Regions from separate parts of the Microbispora maris genome, predicted to be linked through region 2. Evidence: predicted binding sites of a transcription regulator. Region 2 holds the regulator's gene; the other holds the start of a gene.

Region 1 (9,222 bases), on a different contig from region 2:
CGATAGGCCCGCGTTTCTACAGCGGCAGGATGGGCCGGGTGAAGCCGGAGGCGGAGATCTTCCACGAGACCGTGGCCTGGCTCGGGGTCGCCCCCGCAGACCTCGTCTTCGTGGACGACCGGCTGGAGAACGTCGCGGCGGCCGAGCGGGCCGGGCTCGCCGCCGTCCACTTCCGCGACGCCGCCGCCCTGCGCGAGGACCTCAAGACGCTGCTGGGCTGAGCCCGCGGGCGCGCGGACCTCCCGCGTCAGGCGCCCGAACTCGCCGGAGGGCGGGGTTCGAGGGGTGGTGCGTCGACCGGGCAGCCGGGGGCGGGCGGTTCGGGCGCGGCCGCGAGGACGTTCGTCCTGATCGTGAGGAACGTGACGACCGCGGCGACGGCCATCATGACCGCGCCGACCAGCATCGACGTGCGGAACCCCCCGGTGAACGCCGCCGGGGAGTCGTAGGCGTCCCCCGTCAGCCCCACCAGGGGCGGGACGGCGGCGACGGCCAGGAGGCCGCCCGTCCTGGCCAGGGCGTTGTTGATCCCGCTTGCGACGCCCGCGTACCGCTCCTCCGCCGTGGCGAGCACGGTCGCGGTGAGCGGGGCGACGGCGGCGGACAGGCCGAGCCCGAACACGACCGCCGCGGGCATCACGTCGGCGAGATAGGACGAGCCGGGGGCGATGCGGCTCATCAGCAGCAACCCGGCCGCGCACAGCAGGATGCCGCCCGTCATGAGCAGACGCGGGCCCACCTTGGCCGCCAGCTCGCCCGCCCGGGGCGACAGAAGCAGCATGAGGACCGTGACCGGGAGCATCGCCGACCCGGCGGCGACGGGAGAGAAGCCGGCGGACACCTGGAGCTGGACGACCAGCAGGAAGAACACCAGGCCCATCGCCGCGTACATGACCAGCGTGACGACGTTGACCGCGGTGAACTCCCGCGAGGCGAAGACCCCCACGGGGACGAGGGAGCGGGGGGAGCGCCGGATCTCCACCACCACGAAGCAGGCGCTCAGGACGAGCCCGGCGGCCAGCGGCACCAGGCCGTCACCCGCGAGGATCAGGCCGTACGTCAGCCCGGCCAGCGCGGGGGCGGCGAGAACGGTCCCGAGCACGTCGAAGCGGCCGTGCGGCCCGGCGTCCCGGGTCTCGGGCACGTGCCGGGCGGCGACGCCGGCCACGACGGCCGCGAGCGGCAGGTTGAGCAGGAACACCCACCACCAGCCGGCCGCCTCCACGAGCCAGCCGCCGAGCAGCGGCCCGAGCGCGGCGGCCACGCCGCCCAGGCCCGACCAGGCGCCGACGGCGCGGGGCCGGTCGTCCGGCGCGTAGCTCGCCTGGATGATCGCCAGGGACCCGGGGATCAGCAGGGCCGCGCCGACGCCCTGGAGCGCACGGGCGAGCACGAGCACGGGCGTGTTCGGCGCGGCCCCGCACAGGGCGGAGGCCAGGGCGAACCAGACCACCCCGGCGACGAAGACCTTCCGCCTGCCCAGCCGGTCGCCCAGCGATCCGCCCAGCAGGATGAGCGCGGCCATGGTGAGCGTGTACGCGTTCACGGTCCACTGGAGACCGGACATCCCGGCGTGCAGGTCGCGTCCGAGAGCGGGAAGGGCCACGTTGACCACGGTGCCGTCGAGCGTCGCCATGCCCGACCCGAGGACGGTGGTGAGCAGCACCCATCGGCCTGGTGCCGAGCGAAGCCGAATATGTCCGGATGTCATGGACGCATCATGCGCCAAGGGGAGGGCGAACGCGTCATGAAGAAGGATTACACGATTACGATCGCTCACAGCGAACTGGCGCAGAACAGGGAACAGGATCGGACTCCTGTTAGTTGAGCCGACATAACTCAACCTACTGGAGTGCTGATGTCCCAGATCCTTCCCGTCCTTCCGCTCGACGACGAGGTCGTCCTGCCCGGCATGGTCGTGCCCCTCGATCTGTCGGACTCCGAGGTCCGCGCGGCCATCGACGCCGCCCGCGCCAATGGCGAGAGCACGGTCCTGCTGGTGCCCCGCGTAGACGGCCGCTACGGACCCGTGGGGGTGAGCGCGGTCGTGGAACAGGTCGGCAGGCTGCCGGGCGGGGAGCCCGCGGCCGTCGTCCGGGGCGTCGACCGCATGCGCGTCGGCACCGGCACCACCGGCCCCGGCGCGGCCCTGTGGGTCGAGGCGACGGTTCTGGAGCCGGCCGCCGCCGGGCCCAGGGCCGAGGAGCTCGCCAAGGAGTACAAGGCCCTGACGACCACGATCCTGCAGAAGCGGGGCGCGTGGCAGGTCGTCGACGCCGTCAACCAGATCAAGGACCCCGCGGTCCTCGCCGACAGCTCGGGGTACGCGCCCTGGCTGACCACCCAGCAGAAGCTGCTGCTGCTGGAGCTCGACGATCCGGCCGAGCGTCTCGACAAGCTGGTCGGCTGGGCCCGTGACCACCTCGCGGAGATGGACGTCGCCGAGACCATCCGCAAGGACGTCCAGGAGGGCATGGAGAAGCAGCAGCGCGAGTTCCTGCTCCGCCAGCAGCTCGCGGCCGTCCGCAAGGAGCTCTCCGAGCTCAACGGCGACCCCTCGGACGAGGAGGAGGACTACCGCGCCCGCATCGAGGCCGCCGACCTGCCGGAGAAGGTCAGGGAGGCCGCGCTCAAGGAGGTCGGCAAGCTGGAGCGGGCCTCGGACCAGTCGCCCGAGAGCGGCTGGATCCGCACCTGGCTCGACACCGTGCTGGACATCCCGTGGAACGTCCACACGACCGACTCCTACGACATCGCCGGAGCCCGCGCGGTGCTCGACGCCGACCACACCGGCCTGGACGACGTGAAGGACCGCATCGTCGAGTACCTCGCGGTCCGCAAGCGCAGGGCCGACCAGGGCCTCGGCGTCGTCGGCGGCCGCCGCAGCGGCGCCGTCCTCGCGCTGGCCGGGCCTCCCGGAGTCGGCAAGACCTCGCTCGGCGAGTCCGTCGCCCGCGCCATGGGCCGTGAGTTCGTCCGGGTCGCCCTCGGCGGCGTCCGCGACGAGGCGGAGATCCGCGGTCACCGGCGGACGTACGTCGGCGCGCTGCCCGGCCGTATCGTCCGGGCGATCCGCGAGGCGGGCTCGATGAACCCGGTCGTGCTGCTGGACGAGATCGACAAGGTCGGCGCCGACTACCGGGGCGACCCGACGGCGGCGCTGCTCGAGGTGCTCGACCCGGCGCAGAACCACACGTTCCGCGACCACTACCTGGAGGTCGAGCTCGACCTGAGCGACGTGCTGTTCCTCGCCACGGCCAACGTGCTCGAGCAGGTGCCCGGGCCGCTGCTGGACCGCATGGAGATCGTCACGCTCGACGGCTACACCGAGGACGAGAAGGTCGCCATCGCCCGCGACCACCTGCTCCCGCGCAACCTGGAGAAGGCCGGTCTCACCGCCGACGACGTGACGGTGGAGGAGGCGGCGCTGCGCCGCCTGGCGGGCGAGTACACCCGCGAGGCCGGCGTCCGCTCCCTCGAGCGCTCGATCGCCCGGATCCTGCGGAAGGTGACGGCGAACGTCGCCCTCGGCGAGGCGGGGCTTCCGGTGACGGTGACGGCGGACGACCTCGTCTCCTACCTGGGCCGGCCGCGTCACGTGCCCGAGTCGTCCCTGCCGGAGGCGCGCCAGCGTACGGCGGTGCCGGGCGTGGCGACCGGTCTCGCGGTGACCGGCGCGGGCGGTGACGTCCTCTACGTCGAGGCGTCGCTGGCAGACCCGGAGACCGGGGCGACCGGCGTGACCCTGACCGGCCAGCTCGGCGACGTGATGAAGGAGTCGGCGCAGATCGCGCTGTCCTTCCTGCGGTCGCGGGGCGCGGAGCTGGAGCTTCCGGTCGGCTCGCTCAAGGACAGGTCCGTGCACATCCACGTCCCCGCGGGCGCGGTGCCCAAGGACGGCCCGTCGGCCGGTGTCACGATGACCACGGCCCTGGCCTCGCTGCTGTCGGGCCGGCCGGTCCGCGCCGACGTGGCGATGACCGGGGAGGTCTCCCTCACCGGGCGGGTGCTGCCGATCGGCGGGGTGAAGCAGAAGCTGCTCGCCGCCCACCGGGCGGGGATCACGACCGTGCTCATCCCGGCCCGCAACGAGCCCGACCTGGACGACGTCCCGGCCGAGGTGCTCGCCGATCTCACCGTCCACGCGGTGAGCGACGTCCGCGAGGTCCTCGACCTGGCCCTCACCCCGGCGACGGTCGCCCGGCAGGCGGTCGCCTGACTTTTTCCCGCACCCGGCCCGCGTCTCCGTCCCACGGAGGCGCGGGCCTCTGTGATTGAGGCCACATTACCGACAGGGAATAAGGGGTAGCTGGGTCCCGTTGCAGCCGTTCGTGAGCGTATCGAACCTGGTCAACCCGCATGAGCGAGGGTGTCCCGCGGCCTGAAGCCCGTCCTCCCCACCCCCTCCCACGAAGGCACTCGACGATGACGCTCTCCCCGCTGCCCGATCTGATCCTGCGCCGGATCACGTCTTCGAAGGACAGCAAGTGATCACGGTTACCGGCCTGCGCAAGGCCTACGGCGACGTCGTCGCGCTCGACGGCGTCGACCTCCACGTCGGCAAGGGCGAGGTGTTCGGCGTGCTCGGGCGCAGCGGCGCCGGCAAGAGCACGCTGCTGCGCTGCGTCAACCTGCTCGAACGCCCCGACGAGGGTACGGTGACCGTCGACGGGCGCGAGCTGACCGCCCTCGGCGCGGCCGACCTGCGCCGCGCCCGGCAGCGCATCGGCATGATCCACCAGCACTTCGCCCTGCTGTCGTCGCGCACGGTGGCGGGCAACGTGGCCTTCCCGCTGGAGGTCATGGGCGTCGGCCGGGCCGCCCGGGCCCGGCGCGTCGCGGAGATGCTCGACCTCGTGGGCCTGGCCGACCGCGCCGGGGCCTACCCCGCGCAGCTGTCCGGCGGTCAGAAGCAGCGGGTCGGCATCGCGCGGGCCCTGGCCGCCGAGCCGTCGGTGCTGCTGTCGGACGAGGCCACCTCCGCGCTCGACCCCGCCACGACCCAGTCGATCCTGGCCCTGCTGCGGCGGCTCAACCGGGAGCTCGGGCTGACCATCCTGCTCATCACGCACGAGATGGACGTCATCAAGGCCGTCTGCGACTCGGCGGCGATCATGAGCGACGGGCGGATCACCGAGACGGGCCGCATCCCCGACCTGCTCGCCACGCCCGGATCGCGCCTGGCCGCCGAGCTGTTCCCGCTGCCGCCCGCCGAACCCGGCATCGTGACGGTCGCCCTGGGCGGGGACCAGACCTTGCTGTCGCGTCTCGCGCGCGCGTACGACGTGGACGTCGCCGTGGTGGGCGGCGCGGTCGAACAGGTCGCGGGGGCCCCGGCGGGCCGGCTGCGGCTGCGGATCACCGGGGCCGGTGCGGCGGACGCCCTCACCCACCTGCGCGAGCGCGGCCTGCTGCCGGAGGAGGACCGATGACCTGGTCGGAGATGAGCCCCCTGCTGTGGGAGGCCACCGGGCAGACCGCGGTGATGGTGGGCTGGTCCACGCTGTTCACCGTGCTGTTCGGGCTGCCGCTCGGTGTCTGCCTCGCCGGGACGGACCGGGGCGGGCTGTTCCCGGCGCCCGTCGTGTGGCGCGTGCTCGGGCTGGTGGTCAACGTCGGGCGGTCGCTGCCCTTCATCGTCCTCATGATCGCGGTCATCCCGGTCACCCGCGTGCTCACCGGCACCACGATCGGGACCGCCGCCGCGGTGGTCCCTCTCACGATCGGCGCGGTGCCCTTCTTCGCCCGGCTGGTCGAGACCGCGCTGCGCGAGGTGGGCCGCGACGTCGTGCAGGCGGCCGAGGCGATGGGGGCGGACCGGGTGACGATCGTGACACGCGTCCTGCTGCCCGAGGCGCTGCCCGGCCTGGTCGCCGGGCTGACCGTCACCGTGGTCACGCTCATCTCCTACTCCGCGATGGCCGGGGTGATCGGCGGCGGCGGCCTCGGCGACCTCGCCGTGCGCTACGGCTACCAGCGGTTCGAGACCACGCTCATGGTCGTCACCGTGGTCGTCCTGGTCGTCGTGGTGCAGCTCGCGCAGACCGTGGGCGACGCCGTCGCCCGCCGGCTTTCCCACCGTTAACGAATTAAGGAGTCCTGTCTCATGCGTAGAACGCTCGGCCTCGTCATCGCCGCCGTGGCCGCGCTCGTGTTGTCCGCCTGCGGGTCCTCGTCCTCCGGCACCGCGACCACCTCCGCCTCCGGCACGGCCGCGGCGCAGGCCCCGCTCAAGGTCGGCGTGAGCCCGGTGCCGCACGCGCAGATCCTCAAGTACGTGGCCGACAACCTGGCCGCCGCGAAGGGACTGAAGCTGGAGATCGTCGAATTCAGCGACTACGTGCAGCCCAACCTGCAGCTCCAGGACGGCCAGCTCGACGCCAACTACTTCCAGCACAAGCCCTACCTGGACGACTTCAACGCCTCGAAGGGCACGAAGCTGAGCTTCGTCGCTCCGGTGCACCTCGAGCCGCTCGGCCTGTACTCCAAGAAGGTCAAGGACCTCGCGTCGCTGCCGCAGGACGGCACGGTCGCCGTGCCCAACGACGCCACCAACCTCGGCCGGGCGCTCAAGCTGCTCGCCGACAACGGCGTGGTCACGCTGAAGGACGGCGTGGGCACCGCCGCGACCGAGCGCGACGTGACCGGCAACCCGAAGAACCTGACCTTCCGCCCGCTGGAGGCCGCGCAGCTGCCGCGCTCGCTCGACGACGTGGACGCCGCCGTGATCAACGGCAACTACGCGCTGGAGGCGAGCCTCGACCCGTCCTCCGACGCGCTGGTGCTGGAGAAGGCCGAGGGCAACCCGTACGCCAACGGCCTGGTGGTCGCCCAGGGACGCGAGAGCGACCCGCGGGTGAAGACGCTCATCGAGCTGCTGACCGGCCCCGAGGTGAAGAAGTACATCGAGGACACGTTCAAGGGCTCGGTCGTCCCCGCCTCCTGACGCGCCTCCGACGCTAACAAATATGAACGAATCATCCGGTCGCTTGACCGGATGATTCGTTCGTGCTTTCGTGGCTCCATGTTGTACGGCACGCCGGCGCTGGAGGCCGCGGACGAGAAGGTGCTCGCCGAGATCGAGGAGATGCGGCGTGACCTGAAATACCGGCTGGCCGAGGCCCACCGCTGGGACGGCCTGCTGAGACGGCAGTTGCAGGCCCGGGCCATCCAGGGGTCCAACTCGATCGAGGGCTACCACGCCAGCGTCGAGGACATCGAGTCGATCATGTCGGGTGAGGACCCCCTGGAGGCGTCGGCCGCCGTCGCACGGGAGATCGCCGGCTACCGGCAGGCGCTCATCTACATCGGCACCTTGTCGCGGGCCCGGGTCTTCCGGTACGACGCGGGCCTGCTGCACGCGCTGAACTTCATGATGATCGGCCACCACGTGGACAAGACGCCGGGCACGGTGCGGCCCGGCGGGATCTACGTCCGTAACTCCGCCACCGGCGAGGTGGTCTACGAGGGCCCGGACCACGAGCAGGTCCCCGCCCTGCTGGCGGAACTCGTCGATTGGTTGAACGAGGGCGACCTCGACGCGCCCAGCTACGTCCGCGCCGCCATGGCGCACCTCAACCTCGTTAAGATCCACCCGTGGCGCGACGGGAACGGGCGCATGTCGCGGGCGCTGCAGACGCTCGTGCTCGGCCGCGACCAGATCACCACGCCGGAGTTCGCCTCGATCGAGGAGTGGCTGGGCGAGGGGCGCACCACCTACGACTACTACGACCTCCTGGGTGAGGTGGGACGCCGCCGGTGGAGCCCGCACGGGGACACGCTCTCCTGGGTGCGGTTCGTCCTGCGCTGCCACCACATGCAGGCGCAGCGGGTGGGGCGCAGGCTCGCCGAGGCGGGCGAGGTGTGGATGCTGCTGGAGGAGCGGACCGAGGCGCAGGGCCTGCACCCGCGCACGGTCTCCGCGCTCTACCAGGTGTTCGTCTCCCGCCGGCTGCGCCGGGGCATGTACCAGGCCGACGAGGGCCTGAGTCAGGGCCAGGCCGCCCGCGACCTGCGAGAACTCGCGGCAAGCGGGTGGCTCCAGCCGTACGGCGAGACGAAGGGCCGCTTCTACGCGCCCGGGCCGAAGATGACGGAGATCAAGGCGGCGTTCGCCGAGCGGGCCAGGCCGCTGCGCGACCCCTACCGGGCGCTGGAGGACTGAGCGGGCGTATCCGGAATTTTCTTCTACCAGATCGAGAGTAAACCGAGTACCGTTCGGTCATGCACCCTGGCGCGATCGCGGCGGTGACGCCGGACAAGCCTGCGGTGATCATGGCGGGCTCCGGCCGCGTGGTCACCTTCCGTGAACTCGACGAGGAATCCAACCGGCTCGCCCACCTGCTGCGGGCCGCGGGCCTGAAGCCCGGCGACCATATCGCGTTCATGCTGGAGAACCACCCGCTCTTCCTGGTGATCGCGTGGGCGGCCCACCGCTCGGGCCTGTACTACACGGCGATCAGCTCCCGCCTGCAGCCCGACGAGCTGGCGTACATCGTGGACAACTGCGGGGCGCGCGTCTTCATCTCCTCGGCCAGGCTCGCCGGCGTGGCGAGCGCCGTCACCGAGGCCACACCCGGGGTCGAGCTGCGGCTCATGCTCGACGGCGTCGCCCCGGGTTTCACGTCGTACGAGGAGGCGGTGGCGGGGCAGCCCGTGACGCCGGTCGACGACGAGTGCCAGGGCGCCGACATGCTCTACTCCTCGGGCACGACGGGGCGTCCCAAGGGGGTCAAGCCGCCGCTCGGCCGCGCGCCGCTGGAGACCCCCGGCGCCCTCGTGCAGCTCATCCAGTTCCTGTTCGCGCCGTCGGCCGACAGCGTGTACCTGTCGCCCGCGCCGCTCTACCACGCCGCTCCGCTGCGCTACAGCATGTCCTTCCAGCGCCTGGGCGCGACCGTGGTGGTGATGGAGCGGTTCGATCCCGAGGAGGCGCTGGCGCTCGTCGAGCGGCACCGGGTCACCCACGCGCAGTGGGTCCCCACGATGTTCATCAAGATGCTCAAGCTGCCCGAGGAGGTGCGCGGGCGGTACGACCTGTCGTCGCTGCGCTGCGCCATCCACGCCGCCGCGCCCTGCCCCGTGGAGGTCAAGGAGCGGATGATGCAGTGGTGGGGGCCGATCGTCCACGAGTACTACGCGGGGACGGAGGGCAACTGCTTCCTGTACGCCGGGCCGGAGGACTGGCTCGCCCACAAGGGCACGGTGGGCAGGCCGCTGCTG
Region 2 (9,222 bases):
TCGGTGATCTGCAGCACGCCGTACGCGCCGCCGCCCTTGGCGTGCACCACGCGCTCGGGAACCCGCTCCCGGTTGAAGTGGGCCATCTTCTGGATCAGGTAGTGGTCCTGCAGCAGCAGAGGGCCGTTGGGGCCGACGGACAGCGAGAACTCGTCACTGGGGGCCGGGATCCCGGCGTCATCGGTGGTGATGGGCCTGTCGGTCATGGGGCTGTCCTCCGGGGTCGGTCTATCGGGGTCATTCGAGATCGGGCGCTTCGAGATCGGGCACTCCCGCTGCGGTCACTACGGCGACGGAGAGCAGTGACACGAGAGCTCAGACGTGAGCGGAGTCGGGCCGGGCGTCACCGGCCTCGGCCCGGCACGGCGGGCACAGCCCCCAGTAGATGACGTCCGCCTCGTCCACCAGGTAACCGGCGTCCGACGCCGGCTCCAGGCACGGCGCGTGCCCCACCGCGCAGTCGACGTCCCTGACTCGTCCGCAGTGGCGGCAGACGAGGTGGTGGTGGTTGTCGCCCACCCGCGCCTCGTACCGCGTCGGGCTGCCCGCGGGCTCGATGCGGCGGAGCAGTCCGCCGCGCTGCAACGCGTTCAGCGAGTCGTAGACGGCTTGCAGGGACACCTGCCCGACTCGTGCGCACACACCGCGATGGATGGCGTCCACGTCGAGGTGGTCGCCATCGCTCACGGTCTGCATGATCGCCAGCCGGGCCGCGGTCACCCGTAGTCCGGCCTGGCGAAGGCGCCCGGCGTCGTCCACAGCCCCCACGCTAGCAGCAAAGTTGAATGATTCAAGTAAAGGAAGTATCCCAGTTACTTGTCCCACGATCTCCCATGGGCTCCCCGGATGTCGGCGGGAGATGGCATGCTCAGGTGCCGTGAGACGTCAGCCCCTCGCCCTGTCCCTGCTCGCCCTCCTCGCGGCTCCCCTTCTCGTCGCGGGATGCAGCCCGGCCGAGAGCGAGCCCGTCCCCGAAGCGTCGCAACCGGAGACGAAGACCTCCGCGCCGTCCCCCAAGCCGCCGCAGCGGCGCCCCTTCACCATCTCCTTCGCGGGCGACGTGCACTTCGAGGGTGTCCTGCGCAACCGGCTCAACGCCGACCCGCGTACGGCGCTCGGCCCGATCGCCGCCGTCCTGCGCAGGTCCAATCTCACGGCGCTCAACCTCGAGACGGCCATCACCACCGCCGGCACGCCCGCGCCGGGCAAGCAGTTCACCTTCCGCGCCCCGGCCACGGCGTTCACCGCGCTCAAGGCCGCCGGGGTGGACGTCGTCACGATGGCCAACAACCACGGCATGGACTACATGGAGAGCGGCCTGGCCGACACGCTCAAGGCGATCAAGTCCTCGAAGTTCCCCGTCGTCGGCATCGGCGCGAACGAGACCGAGGCATACCGGCCCTACCGCAGGACGGTCAACGGCAACCGGGTGTCGATCATCGGCGCCACCCAGGTGCTCGACTCGCAGTTCATCCAGTCCTGGACCGCCGCCGGCGACAAGGGCGGGCTCGCCTCCGCCAAGAACGAGCCCCGCCTCATCCGGGCCGTACGGCAGGCCCGCAAGAACTCCGACACCGTCATCGTGTTCCTGCACTGGGGCACGGAGCTGGTCAAGTGCCCGACGCCGGTGCAGCGGAGCCTGGCGGACAAGCTCGTGGCCGCGGGGGCCGACGTGATCGTCGGCAGCCACGCGCACATCCTGCTGGGTGGCGGCTACTCCGGCCAGGCGTACGTGCACTACGGCCTCGGCAACTTCGCCTTCTACAACTGGGGCCCGGACACCGGGGCGACCGGTGTGCTCACCCTGACGATCAACGGCAGGAAGGTGCTCAAGGACCAGTGGACCCCCGCCCGGATCAACGGCGGCGTGCCGATTCCCGCGACGGGCGGCGCCAAGCAGCAGGCGCTCGGCTCCTACCGCGCGCTGCGCGGCTGCACCGGCCTGTCGGCGGCGCCCGCCGACTCCTGACGGCGAAAGAAACCACCGGATTCTTGCCGCATATCAGACGACTGGCCGATTAGCGCTGACCATCGCGCGTGAAACAGGCAAGATGGGTGAGTGTCCAGCCGGTACGTGAGGGAAGCAGGCGGTCCCGCCGTCGCCGTCGAGCCCTGTGACGAGCCCTGTGTCGAGCGCCGTGTCGCCGAGCACTGTGACCTCGTCGAGCAACGGAGCCGTGGGGGTGGTGAGGGGATGTCGCCGCGCTCGTCGCATCCCGATGAGCCGCTGCGGCGGCGTCCTTCGCAGCGTCGCAGTGCCCGCCGTGTGGAGCGGATGCTCGACGCCTGCGCCGAGTTGCTCGACGAGGGCGGGTACGACGCGCTGACGACCACCAGGGTGGCCGAGCGGGCCGGGGTGGCGATCGGCTCGGTCTACCAGTTCTTCCCGGACAAGCGGGCGCTCAGCCAGGCCCTGACCCGGCGCAACGTCGAGGTGTTCGTGGCGCGGGTCGGGCGTCGTTTCATGGTCGAGGACTACACCGGCTGGTGGGACGCCGTCGACGCCGTCATCGACGAATACGTCGAGATGCACCGCAGCGTGCCCGGATTCCGCTCGCTGCACTTCGGCGAGGTCTTCGATCTCGGTCTCCTCGACTCCGTGGCCGACAACAACACCGTGATCGCCGGGCGGCTCCGCGCGCTTCTCCTCGCCGAATTCGGACTGGCGGACAGCGAGGAATTGGACCGTGCCATTCCCATCGCGGTCGAGGCGGGGGACGCGGTGCTGAAGCTCGCCTTCCGGCACGACCCGAACGGCGACCCGGAGATCGTGGCCGAAGCCAAGCAACTGGTCCGCGGATACCTGTCCCGCCAGCTCGCCTCCGCCGTCTCACGGCGCGGGTGACGCCGCGCGGGCGGGTCGTCCGGCTCGGGGACTCACTCGCGTTGAGGGCTCGGCCCGGCGGGCGCCTGAGGGCCGGCTGCGCCGCGGGGGACGTCGATCGCGGGCCACAGTCCCGGCGAGCCGCCCTGCACATAGGCGGTGTTCTGCCACGACCTGGTGTGAGTGCGCGGCGGTATGGTCAGCTCCCGAGGGTCGTCCTCGTCCGTCCGGGTCGCTTGTTCCTTCTCCGTCTCGCCGGTACGGCACCCCAGCGCCGCCGCGGGCTCCATTCTGAGTTCCATGATCTGCAGCTTCGCCTGCAGCCGGGCGAGTTCGGCGCGGGCCTGGTCGAGCGCCTCGTACTGCGCCGTGACGAAGCCGGCGAAACCCGGGACCACGGCGGCGAGCACCGTCGTGGAGGCGAGAGTCAGTATCACCCGCTTGGACATGCTGTAGCGCTCCTCGCCGAGCTTCGATTGGCACAGGCAGGGTGCAATATGCCCGACTATCTGCCGAGAAAAGCGCATAGTAGCCAAACGTGTACGAATTGTTGCTTCGGCAATGCCTGATGTTGTCCTGCGAAAACAGGCCGGGATCGGTAGCCTCGGGACTGTGGCACATGTGACAAATGAGCAGGTGGACCGACTGCTCGAACAGGCCCTGCTGCTCGATGACCACGGTGCCCTCGCCCGCCGCCTCGACGCGCTGGCCCAGGGGTACGAGTCCGGAGAGATGTCGAGAGCGGCGATCCTCGTGCTCGCCGCGGAGGAGTGGCGCCAGGCCGGTCAGCCCGCCACCGCCCTCGACCGCTACCAGAGCGCGATGGAGGACGGCGGGGAGGTGCCGGTGGACCCGCGTGCCGGGATCGCGGACACGCTGTTCGAACTCGAACGGCCCGAAGAGGCCAGGGCCGTGATCACCGCGATCCGGGCGGACGGCTGCAGCCCGGCCACCGCGCTGACCGTGGCCGAGACGCTCGTGGCGTACGGCGACCTCGACGCGGCGCACGAGTGGGCCACCGACGGGATCCGGGCCTGCGGGGGTGCGGGAGCGGGCATCCGCGACTCCCTGCTGCGCACCCGCTACCGCATCCGGGTCGACCTCGGCCTGCCCGAGGACGACCTCGACGCTCTCCTCGACGTCTCTCGCTGAGCCTCTCGAGCCCATGCGAAAGGGGCCGTGAACCACGGCCCCTTGGAGTCTCGCTGTCTCGGGTCTCGCTGTCTTCGGTGTTCCGGCGGGTCGGTGCCGGGGTGAAGCCGGGTGGGGGCGGGGCGACGGCCCGGCCGTCGAACCCGGGCCGCAGGCCGCCGTCTTCGCCCGTCCCGCCCGGGACGTACGGCGGGTTAGGGCAGGAGTTTCTTGCCGGTCGCGGTGGCCAGGTCGGTCACCGCGCGCGTGCCCGTCGCCTTGGTGAGGGCGGCCGGTGCGGTGATGTCGCCGTTCTGCCCGCGCGCGGCCGCCTTGGGGTACTCGCGCGGCTGCATCCGCGGCACGTGCCGGCCGTCGGCGGCGTCGGGCCGCACGACCGGAGCGGTCCCCCGTACGCCGTCGTGCCGTTGACGCCTGTCCTTGGCCCCCTTCTTGCGCTCGCCCTCCGGCAGGGAGGCGTTGCGCGTGCCGGTCGCCGGCCGGCCGGCCTGACCCGCCTGGTTCGTGGCCTGCGCCGGCGGCACGAGCCCCGGCTTGTGGGGATGGTGCCCCTTGCGGTGGCGGCGGTCCCGCGCCGGGAAGGTCCGCGTGCTCTGCTCCTGGCCCGAGGCGGCGCTCTGCGAACTGTTGCTGTTGGAGACGCCCTCGGGCGTCAGAGTGCCCTGCGTGCCCTGGTTCTGCGCATCCGGCTTCTGCGCTCCCGGCTTGCGTGCCTCCGGCCTGCGCGGTGAGGTGTTCTGCGCCCCCGGGTTCTGCGCCCCCGGGTTCTGTGCCCCCGGATTATGGGGCAGCGTGCCGCGGGCCGCGTCGTCGCGGGACGGGGCGCCCGCCGGTTCGCCCTCCGGCTTCGGATTCCGGTGGCCCTTCTTCGGGTGCCCCTGCGTGGCGGGGTGCTCCCGCTCATGTGCGGCCGGCGCGGTTCGCAGCGCCTGGGGAGCGCAGGCGTTCGCGGCGCTCGGCTTGGCCGGGGCGACGGCGAGGAGGGGCACGGTGCTCCTGGCCGGGAACAGGGTCTTGGCGTCCGCCGCGGGGACGGCGGGTGCGGCCTTGGCCGCGGCGGGAGCCGCGCCGGTCATCGCACCCGGCAGCGTACGGGGACCCGGCACGGCCGGCAGGGTGCGGGGGCCGGGCACGGCCGGCAGCGCCGCCGGGACGGACCGCGTGGTCGTGGCGGGGGCGGTAGGCAGGGAGTTGCGTCCCTGACCGGCGGCCGCTCCGGCCGCGTCGGCGATGCTCAGCACGCCCGCCGCCGGAGCGAGGGTGGTCAGCCCGCCCGTGGCGTCGCGGCCCGGGACGTCACGGTCCATGACGCCGCGGCCTGTGACGTCGCGGCCTGTGACGTCGCCGCTCTGAGTCCGGCAGGCGTCGGCCAGCGCGCCGTCCTTCGCCATCGCCGCGCCCCCGGTCAGCCAGCTCACTCCGGCCGTGACCGCCGCAAGCGCGACGCACCGCCCTCGAATACTTCGTGATGTCCTGGACATCCACGTCCCCCTGATCGCGTACGGTAGTCCGACGAACGCCGAACGTAGCAGCGAGGGGGAAGGGCGGGGCGCGCTTGCCCCAATGGTGGGAAAGACCTTACCGAACGGCCCGGATCGTCAGCGTGTCGCCTGCCTCGTCAAAGTCGACGATTACCTCGTCACCGTCCCGGATGGTCCCCGACAGCAGCTCCTTGGCGAGCCGGTCGCCGATCGCCGACTGGATCAGGCGGCGCAGCGGGCGCGCACCGTACAACGGGTCGTAGCCGGTGAGCGCGAGCCAGTCGCGGGCCGCGGGGGTGACGGTCAGCGTGAGCCGCCGGTCGGACAGGCGCCGGGCGAGCCGGGTGACCTGCAGGTCCACGATCTGCGACAGCTCCTCGGTGCCCAGCGCGTCGAACACGATGATGTCGTCGAGCCGGTTGAGGAACTCGGGCTTGAACGAGGCCCGCACCGCGTTCATCACGGCGTCGCGCTTGGCCTGGTTCTCCATCGTGGGATCCACGAGGAACTGCGAGCCGATGTTCGAGGTGAGGATCAGGATCGTGTTGCGGAAGTCGACCGTCCGGCCCTGCCCGTCGGTGAGCCGGCCGTCGTCGAGCACCTGGAGCAGGATGTCGAAGACCTCCGGGTGGGCCTTCTCGATCTCGTCGAGCAGCACCACGGTGTAGGGCCTGCGCCGCACGGCCTCGGTGAGCTGGCCGCCCTCCTCGTAGCCGACGTATCCGGGCGGCGCGCCGACCAGGCGGGCCACGCTGTGCTTCTCGCTGTACTCGCTCATGTCGATGCGGGTCATCGCCCGCTCGTCGTCGAACAGGAACTCGGCGAGCGCCTTGGCCAGCTCGGTCTTGCCGACGCCGGTCGGGCCGAGGAACAGGAACGAGCCGGTGGGCCGGTCGGGGTCGGCGATGCCGGCCCGCGCCCGCCGTACGGCGTCGGAGACGGCCTGGACCGCCTCGCTCTGGCCGATCAGGCGCCTGCCCAGCTCGTCCTCCATCCGCAGCAGCTTGGCGGTCTCGCCCTCGAGCAGCCGTCCCGCGGGAATGCCGGTCCACGAGGAGATGACCTCGGCGATGTCGTCGGGGCCCACCTCCTCCTTCACCATGGGCTCGGCCTCGGCCTCCGCCGTCTCGGCGGCCTTGGTCGCCTCCGCGAGCTCCTTCTCCAGGCGGGGGACGTCGCCGTACATGAGCCGGGACGCGGCCTCGAAGTCGCCGTCGCGCTGGGCCCGCTCGGCCGCGCCGCGCGCCTCGTCGAGCTGCTTTTTCAGCTCGCCGACCTTGTTGAGACCGGCCTTCTCCCGCTCCCACCGGCTGACCAGGGCGTTGAGGTCCTCCTGCCGGTTGGCCAGCTCCTCGCGGAGCTTCTCCAGGCGCTGGCGGCTGGCCTCGTCGGTCTCCTTGGCGAGCGCGAGCTCCTCCATCTTGAGGCGGTCCACGCTCCGCTGGAGCTGGTCGATCTCCACCGGCCGCGAGTCGATCTCCATGCGCAGCCGCGACATGGACTCGTCCACGAGGTCGATCGCCTTGTCGGGGAGGAACCGCGCCGTGATGTACCGGTCGGAGAGCGTGGCGGCGGCGACCAGTGCGCTGTCGGAGATCTGCACCTGGTGGTGCGCCTCGTAGCGGCCCTTGAGCCCGCGCAGGATCGCGATCGTGTCCTCGACCGTCGGCTCGCCCACGTAGACCTGCTGGAACCGCCGCTCCAGGGCCGGGTCCTTCTCGATGCGCTCGCGGTACTCGTCGAGCGTGGTGGCGCCGATCATGCGCAGCTCACCGCGGGCCAGCATGGGCTTGAGCATGTTGCCGGCGTCCATCGCGCCCTCGGCGGCGCCCGCGCCCACCATCGTGTGCAGCTCGTCGATGAACGTCACGATCTGGCCGTTGCTCTCCTTGATCTCGGTGAGCACGGCCTTGAGGCGTTCCTCGAACTCGCCGCGATACTTCGCACCCGCGACCATCGCGCCGAGGTCGAGCGCGACCAGGCGCTTGTTGCGCAGGCTCTCGGGCACGTCGCCGGCGACGATCCGCTGGGCGAGGCCCTCGACGACGGCGGTCTTGCCGACACCGGGCTCGCCGATCAGCACGGGGTTGTTCTTGGTGCGGCGCGACAGCACCTGGATGACCCGGCGGATCTCACTGTCGCGGCCGATCACCGGGTCGAGCTTGCCGGACCGCGCCCGCTCGGTGAGGTCGACGCCGTACTTCTCCAGCGCCTGGTAGGTGTCTTCGGGGGTCTCGCTGGTCACCCTGGCGTGCCCGCGGACCTTCTCGAACGCCTCGAGCAGCGCGTCGGGAGTGGCGCCCGCGGCCTTCAGCAGGTCGGCGACCTGCCCGCCGTCGGCGGCGAGCCCGACCAGCAGGTGCTCGGTCGAGACGTACTCGTCCTCGAGCTGCTTGGCCCGCTGTGCGGCGGTGTTGAGGACGGTCAGCAGCTGGCGCGAGCTGGACGGCGCGCTCACGGTGGAGCCCTGCGCCTTGGGCAGCCGCTCGAGCAGCTCCTCGGCCTGGGCGCGCAGCCGCCGGGGGTCCGCCCCGACGGCCTGCAGCAGCGACCCGGCGATGCCGCCGTTCTGTGCCAGCAGGGTCGTCAGCAGGTGCGCGGGCGCGACCTCGGGGTTGCCGTCCGCCGCGGCGCGCCGGACGGCCGCGGACAGGGCCTCCTGGCTCTTCTGGGTGAGCTTGTAGTCCATATGTGAATGCCTCGTTTCGCCGGTCAGGCAGGTGGCAGTTCGTAGCGGACCAGTGCCCGCAACATCGTGAGCTCACCCCTGAGCCGGGTGACCTCCTCGCGCAGGCGCATGTTCTCGGTTTCGAGTTCGAGAATGCGCTTGATGCCGGCGAGGTTGATGCCGTGCTCCTGGGAGAGCCGCTGGACCTCGCGCAGGAGCACGATGTCCCTTGTCGAGTACAGCCGCCCCCGCCCGGCCGTACGACCGGGGCTGACGAGGCCGAGCCGGTCGTACTGCCGCAACGTCTGCGGGTGCAGCCCGGACAGCTGGGCGGCTACGGAGATCACATAAACGGGGGTGTCGTCGGAGATGTCGAAAAACCTGGCATCCATCGGCTCACTCGCTTCTGGCCTGCTTGATCAGCTCTTCGCGAAGGTCCGGGCCCTCCGTGGCGTTCCTGAACTCCTCGAGGGCCGCGCGGGCCTTGTCGTCGAGGTTCTGGGGCACCGCGACCTGCACGGTGACCAGCAGGTCGCCCTTCGTGCCGTCCTTGCGGGAGGCCCCCCTGCCGCGCACCCGGAACGTCCGCCCGTTGGGCGTCCCCTCGGGAATGCGCAGGGTCACCGGCATCCCCCGGAGAGTCGGCACCTTGATCTCGGCGCCGAGCGCGGCCTCGGGGAAGGTGACGGGGACCGTGACGGTCAGGTTCTCCCCGCTGCGCCCGAACACGGGGTGCGGCTTGACGTGGACCAGCACGTAGAGGTCGCCGGCCGGGCCGCCGTTTTCACCGGGCGCGCCCTTGCCCTTGATCCTGATGCGCTGGCCGTCGCCGACCCCGGCCGGGATGCGGGCCTGGATCGTACGGGTGCTCTTGCCGCGCCCGCTGCCGTCGCAGACGGGGCAGGGGTCGTCGACCACCAGGCCCCGGCCGCGGCAGTCGCGGCACGGCTCCGAGAAGGCGAAGTTGCCGAGGTTGCGGCTGGCCGCCCCGGTTCCCTCGCAGGTCGGGCAGACCCGTGGCGTGGTGCCTGCCTTGGCCCCCGTGCCGCCGCAGGCGGTGCAGGCGGCCGAACTGGTGAGCCGGAGTGACACGGTCG

Evidence for each region. Region 2 encodes HspR, which represses chaperone genes until heat shock. Its sites were predicted from a motif close to ANTTGAGTCNNNNNGACTCAANT; they were not measured.
Region 1: the regulator HspR is predicted to act here: its motif matches at 1,823-1,845, upstream of lon (endopeptidase La).

What each region holds. Positions count from the first base shown of each region.
Region 1 is NZ_JBDJAW010000027.1:54,976-64,197, reverse strand. Features, by position in the region: gene AAH991_RS27695 (HAD-IA family hydrolase) at 1-221, shown strand, start outside; gene AAH991_RS27690 (MFS transporter) at 248-1,666, opposite strand; gene lon (endopeptidase La) at 1,859-4,219, shown strand; gene AAH991_RS27680 (methionine ABC transporter ATP-binding protein) at 4,488-5,432, shown strand; gene AAH991_RS27675 (methionine ABC transporter permease) at 5,429-6,085, shown strand; gene AAH991_RS27670 (MetQ/NlpA family ABC transporter substrate-binding protein) at 6,107-6,946, shown strand; gene AAH991_RS27665 (Fic family protein) at 7,025-8,164, shown strand; gene AAH991_RS27660 (acyl-CoA synthetase) at 8,224-9,222, shown strand, end outside.
Region 2 is NZ_JBDJAW010000004.1:314,332-323,553, reverse strand. Features, by position in the region: gene AAH991_RS07990 (catalase) at 1-206, opposite strand, end outside; gene AAH991_RS07985 (Fur family transcriptional regulator) at 316-759, opposite strand; gene AAH991_RS07980 (CapA family protein) at 878-1,969, shown strand; gene AAH991_RS07975 (TetR/AcrR family transcriptional regulator) at 2,276-2,845, shown strand; gene AAH991_RS07970 (hypothetical protein) at 2,878-3,273, opposite strand; gene AAH991_RS07965 (hypothetical protein) at 3,437-3,976, shown strand; gene AAH991_RS07960 (hypothetical protein) at 4,171-5,457, opposite strand; gene clpB (ATP-dependent chaperone ClpB) at 5,555-8,146, opposite strand; gene AAH991_RS07950 (heat shock protein transcriptional repressor HspR) at 8,170-8,517, opposite strand; gene dnaJ (molecular chaperone DnaJ) at 8,522-9,222, opposite strand, start outside.